One region of the Exiguobacterium sp. KKBO11 genome, then DNA from elsewhere that is predicted to be linked to it. Evidence: riboswitches for the same ligand, from Rfam matches in the RefSeq annotation. Region 1 holds a riboswitch; the other holds the start of a gene.

The links. A riboswitch is a leader RNA that binds a small molecule or an ion and turns the genes downstream of it on or off. The one in region 1 is predicted to bind S-adenosylmethionine.
Region 2: it holds a riboswitch for S-adenosylmethionine, as region 1 does, so the genes downstream of both, AYO36_RS12860 (Na+/H+ antiporter NhaC family protein) here and metK (methionine adenosyltransferase) in region 1, are expected to answer to the same signal.

Annotation. Positions count from the first base shown of each region.
Region 1 is NZ_LUCU01000011.1:510,176-513,329, forward strand. Features, by position in the region: gene pckA (phosphoenolpyruvate carboxykinase (ATP)) at 1-878, opposite strand, end outside; SAM riboswitch class I at 1,113-1,239, shown strand; gene metK (methionine adenosyltransferase) at 1,368-2,576, shown strand; gene AYO36_RS02800 (GNAT family N-acetyltransferase) at 2,714-3,154, shown strand, end outside.
Region 2 is NZ_LUCU01000044.1:14,819-17,972, reverse strand. Features, by position in the region: gene AYO36_RS12865 (hypothetical protein) at 62-265, shown strand; gene AYO36_RS12860 (Na+/H+ antiporter NhaC family protein) at 309-1,619, opposite strand; SAM riboswitch class I at 1,701-1,805, opposite strand; gene AYO36_RS12855 (metal ABC transporter solute-binding protein, Zn/Mn family) at 1,875-2,888, opposite strand; gene AYO36_RS12850 (alpha/beta hydrolase) at 3,058-3,154, shown strand, end outside.

The sequences.
Region 1 (3,154 bases):
TTTTCAAGGACGGTTCCGAAACGGATCGCGTCAAAGATTTGCGGTTCTTTTTCGCGTGATAAGTTAACGGTCTTTGCATAACATCCGCCTTCGATGTTGAAGACACCGTCGTGCGACCAACCATGTTCGTCGTCACCAATCAATTGACGGCTGTCGTCTGCTGAGAGGGTGGTCTTACCAGTACCGGATAGACCGAAGAACAAAGCGACGTCGCCTTCGTGTCCGACGTTTGCCGAGCAGTGCATCGAAAGGACATTTTCTTGTGGCAAGAGATAGTTCATGACGGAGAAGATCGATTTTTTGATTTCTCCCGCGTATTCCGTTCCACCGATCAGGACGATCCGATGTTCGAACGACATCGCGATGAACGTTTCGGAGTTCGTTCCGTCAACGGCAGGATCTGCTTTGAAATGTGGCGCATAGACGACCGTGAACGGTTCGAAGGCAGCCACTTCAGGATACTCGCGTAAAAAGAGTTGTTTGGCAAACAGGTTATGCCAAGCGTATTGTGTGAGCACACGGACCGGAAGGGTGAAGTGCGTATCTGCTCCAGCAGCAGCTTCTGTGTAGTAGAGCTGGTCGGCTTCGTTCATGTAACGAAGAACCTTTTGCAACAATTGTTCAAATTTGTCTCCATCCATTGGTTGGTTGACATGCCCCCAATCAATGTGAGACTCGCAGGAAGAATCACGGACGATGAACTTATCTTTTGGTGAACGACCTGTAAATTTCCCCGTTTCTACAGATAATGCGCCGTTCTCAGCAAGGACACCTTCTTCGTTTCGAATCGCATGTTCGACAAGTTCAGCAACAGATAGTTGTTTGAACACATGCTCTTTCTTGAGTAGTTCTTCGATATTCAGGACCGTCATCGGCATCCTGACCCCACCTTTCCCCTACGTTGGTTTTGGCTCACTGTATTTAGTATGACACATTTATTATATATGACATACTAAAGAGAGAGCAATCATTTTCTGATGCTGATTTCTATTTATCTGGAAACGCTTTCAGCATTAACAGTTTAACATCTCTTTCAAAAAGTTTCGACTAGAATTTGAAACCTTGCTTGACAGAGTAGGTACAACTTTATATCATGTAATTCGTAACGGATACTCTTATTCTGAGCAGGTGGAGGGAACAAGGCCCGAAGAAACCCGGCAACCGTCCTACATTAATTCACATATTAATGAGGGAAAAGGTGCTCTCCTGAAGCGAAGTAAACACTTCGAACGATAAGAGGGTAAAGGAAGAACGCACAACCTTTCCCTGACCATTTTTTGGACTTGGAAAGGTTTTTTTCATTTTACCGTCCCACTCAACTAGGGGAAATGAGTACACCGTCAAATTCTTTTTTGGGAGGGTCATACATGACAAACCTTAATCGCCGACTATTCACGTCGGAGTCAGTCACTGAAGGTCATCCAGATAAAATCTGTGACCAAATTTCGGATTCAATTCTTGATGCAATCCTCGCAGCGGATCCAAACGCACGTGTTGCAGCAGAAACTTCTGTTACAACAGGTCTCGTTCTCGTTGCAGGTGAGATCACGACATCGACTTACGTCGACATTCCAAAAGTCGTTCGTGAAACGATTCGTGAAATCGGCTACACACGCGCGAAATACGGTTTTGACGCGGACACATGTGCTGTATTGACATCAATCGATGAGCAATCAGCAGACATCGCTCTTGGTGTCGACCAAGCGCTTGAAGCACGTGAAGGTAGCATGTCTGATGCAGAAATCGATGCAATCGGTGCAGGAGACCAAGGTCTCATGTTCGGTTACGCAACGAAAGAAACACCAGAACTCATGCCACTTCCAATCTCGCTTTCACACCGTCTCGCACGCCGTTTGGCAGAAGTGCGTAAAAACGGTCAACTCGACTACCTTCGTCCAGACGGAAAAACACAAGTCACGGTCGAATACAACGAGAACAACGAGCCGGTTCGTGTCGATACGATCGTCATCTCGACACAACATGCAGAAGAAGTCACGCTTGAGCAAATCCAAGCTGACTTGAAAGAACACGTCATCACACCGGTTATCCCGGCTGAATACATCGACGCAGCAACGAAATTCTTCATCAACCCAACTGGTCGTTTCGTCATTGGCGGACCACAAGGAGATGCTGGATTAACTGGTCGTAAGATCATCGTTGATACGTATGGTGGATACGCACGCCACGGCGGTGGAGCATTCTCAGGTAAAGATCCAACAAAAGTCGACCGTTCAGCTGCATACGCAGCACGTTACGTCGCGAAGAACCTCGTTGCTGCAGGTCTTGCAGACAAAGCAGAAGTTCAACTCGCGTACGCAATCGGTGTCGCGCACCCAGTATCAATCGCGGTTGACACATTCGGTACAGGAAAACTTCCTGAAGCGCAACTCGTCGAATTGGTTGCTGAAAACTTCGATCTTCGTCCGGCTGGAATCATCAACATGCTTGATCTCCGTCGTCCGATCTATCGTCAAACAGCTGCATACGGTCACTTCGGTCGTACAGATGTTGAGCTTCCATGGGAGCAAACAGATAAAGCAGCAGTTCTTGAAGAACAAGCAAAACGTTTCGCATAATCAAAAAGTTCGAAAACCCTACGCGGGTTTTCGGACTTTTTTGTTTCCGTGGAACTTTGCAGGAAACGAATGTTTTTTCTAGAAGAGGGTAAAAGTACATGAGTCGATTCGTATGAATACAAAGGGGGGTTCCGATTATGGAAATACGCGAAGCTATTCCAGCTGATGCAGGACGTATTCATGACATTGCCGTCACATCTTGGTTGGATACGTATGCAGAAATCTATTCCGAACGTTCGAAAGCGCATTTCGTGCAGGAGGCGTATCCGCAAGAAGAAGTCGTTCGTGCGATCCGGACGGCGGAAGAAGCACGGGGAGAGTATTTTTATGTCGGAATCATCGATGAGGAAATCGTCGGTTTCATTCATGCTGTTGATGTTGAGGGAACGTGGGAGATCATTCGTCTGTACGTCTTGCCGAAATATCAGCAAAACGGAATCGGACGACGGCTGATCCGTGAACTCGAACGACAAGGAGCCGTCCCACTCGAAGTATACGTGGAGGCACGTAACTATAAAGCACGTCAGTTCTTAACCTCATTCGGTTTTGAAGAACTCAGTGAGATGACGGAAGAAGTC
Region 2 (3,154 bases), on a different contig from region 1:
ATAAGGTAAAATAGAAAAGAATCGTGAGATTTAATCGTGTGTTAAAAGAGGGGGAGAAAAGATGGCTCAAAAGAATAAACAGCTATCCAAATGTACTTGGCTTAGCATTGGCGCCTTGTTAGTAACGCAGGCAGTGGGTCTGTTTCTTAGTGCGCGAAAGTCAGGACGTAATCCATGGGTGTGGGGAGGCGCTGGACTCGTTCAGTTCCCGCTTCCGGCAATCGCTTACTTAATCTTAGAACGACAAGCGAAGCAGAATAAATAATAAAACAGGTCCAATCGTCGACGCGATTGGACCTGTTTTATGGTTACGAAGAAATTTTTTCTTGCTTCGTCGCTGTCTTCTTCATGCGTGGTAAGCCGAAGAAGATGGCAATTGATCCACAGACGAAGAGGAGGAACGGATAGAACAGATACGGAATCAGTTCCGGTGAAGCCGTTTTCGTCAATTCTGCTGCGATCAAAAGTTGTGCCCCGTACGGAATGATGCCTTGAATACCACAAGAGAAGATATCAAGGATACTCGCCGATTTTTTTCGATCGACTTCATACGTATCGGCGATTTCAGCTGCCAGTGGTCCAGCGACGAGAATCGAAATCGTATTGTTTGCTGTCGCGAGATTCGTTGCACTGACGAGTGCCGCCATACTGAATTCGGCACCACGACGCTGTGAAATCTTGCGTGTCAGCGTCTCTTTTAAGAAGGCGATTCCACCGTTGAACGTAATCAAGCTGACGAGACCACCCATGAGGAGCGTCAAGATGGAGATCTCCGCCATGCCCAACATGCCTTCAGACATCGAGAGGACGAATCCACTCAAGCCGAAGCTACCATCAATCATACCGATGATGCCGGTGAGTAGCGTACCACCAATTAAGACAAGGATGACATTGACGCCGAAGATCGCAAGAACGATGACAGCGAGATATGGAATCAACTTGTAGAATTCAAAGGCTTTTGCTTCGACGACGTCACCAGAACCGGAAACGAATGCGAGCAGGATGACCGTCAAAATAGCAGCCGGTAGGACGATCATGAAGTTCGTCCGGAATTTATCGCGCATGTTCGTTTTTTGGGTTCGGACGGCAGCAATCGTCGTATCCGAGATGAACGACAAGTTATCGCCAAACATCGATCCACCAACGACAGCAGCCGCTGCGATCGCAACGTTGATGCCTGTCGCTTCATGAATACCGAAGGCGATCGGTGCGAGTGCAGCAATCGTTCCGGTAGATGTCCCCATCGCCATCGAGATGAAGGCAGCGATGATGAACAGACCACTCATGAGGAGCGATGGAGGTAGAAACGTCAAAGCGGCATTAACGGTCGCATCGATGGCACCGATTGCTTCTGCTGTTCCAGAAAACGTACCGGCTAGTAAGAAGATGAAGACCATGATCATGATATCGGGATTTCCGGCACCCGTTGCAATTCGTTCAACCGTTTGATTGATCGATCCTTTCGTCGTGATTGCAGCAAAAATCAAAGCGATCAGTGCGGCGATAAGGATCGGAAATTTGTAAAAGTCGTCATAGAAGATCCCGGCTCCGATGAAGAGGACCAGGAATACGACGAGAGGAAGCAGTGCCCATTTGTTAGGCGTGATCGTTTCATTCATTGTTGACACCTCGTTTCTCAAAGATACAAAAAAAGACCCCTTCGCAAGAAAGAAGGAGGTCTTTATGAAATAAAGACGCTCTTCTTATCTCTCAAGCTTTCGCTTGCTGGATTTGGCACAGTACGAATCAAATCGTCCGCTGCCGAAACATCATTGGGCCAGTCCCTCCGTTTCTCGCGATAAAAAGAAGTCATTCAATTGTTGTAAAACACGTTTCTTACCGTACCGCATTGAGTAACGCGTGTCAACTGTACTTTACTGAAGTGCCTTTTTCAATGTTTGGACGTTTTCTTCCATCAACTTGAAATAAGAACTGTTTTGTTGCGCTTTCGTGACCGACTCTAGATTATGAATCGTCACGGATTCAGCTCCGATTTCTTTTTGGATGACACGTGCGACCTTTGGTGAGACCGTCTCTTCGAACGCGACGTATTTCAAATCATGCATCCGTGCTTCTTTCACTAAAGCGGCCAGTTGCTTTTGTGACGGTTCATCGGAAGGAGAAATTCCCGCGATCGGTAGTTGTGTGAAACCATATCGTTCTGCGAGGTAACCATAAGCGGCATGCGTAACGAGAAGTTCTTTTTTCGATCCATCAGCGACGGCTTGTTTAAATTGTTCGTCCAATTCATCAGCTTGCTGATCGAACGCTTTTAAGTTTTTCTCGAATGTTGCTTTGTCTTTTGGTACTTCTTTTGATAAAGCAGTTGTAATCGAGCGTGCCATTGCTTTTGCGTTGACAGGATCGAGCCAGACGTGTGGATCGTATTTTCCATGGTCATGACCCTCTTCTTCATGCGCATGTTCATCCGTTGCATGATCATCGTGCCCTTCTTCTTCGTGGGCATGTTCGTCTTCTGTATGCCCTTCTTCTTCATGTGCATGAAGTGTAGCATCCGATTCTAGCAAGTTGATGTCCTTACTCGTCTCGACGAAGCGGACATCCGTGCCTTTTAGACTCTCCTGGATTTTTTTCGAATACGGCTCGAGCGTCGTACCGGTTAAGAGGAACAAGTCGCCCTTGGCAATCTCAGTGAGTTGTTTTGACGTTGGCTCGTAAGAGTGGGGGTCTGCTCCAGGTGGGACGATCATCTTGACGTCGACTTGATCCCCACCGATTTCACGGGCAATAGCAGCCGTCGCGAACGTTGATGCATAGACTTCTGTCTGGGTTTTATCTGAAGTCGATGAATCGGTATTTGAACCGCAAGCAGCGAGGACACTTGCACTCGCGAAGGCGACCGTTAAAGCAGGAATGATTTTTTTCATTATATGATACCTCCATTATTAAAACGTAACTATTACGATTTGGACTTTCTCACTATAGCGGAACGCCGATGAGGCGTCAAGTACGAATACCGAGACGTTCGACTTCTTTTAAAACGGGGTAGAAGGATAATAAAGTGAAGAAACTGGCACGTCTTTTGGAGGTGATCAAGTGAAACGTGAAACTGCATGGCTAATGGGGGGAGCTGCGTTATTGACGACGGCAGCAGCGGGAGCGAGTATCTGGAACAATTATGGTGCATTGCTTC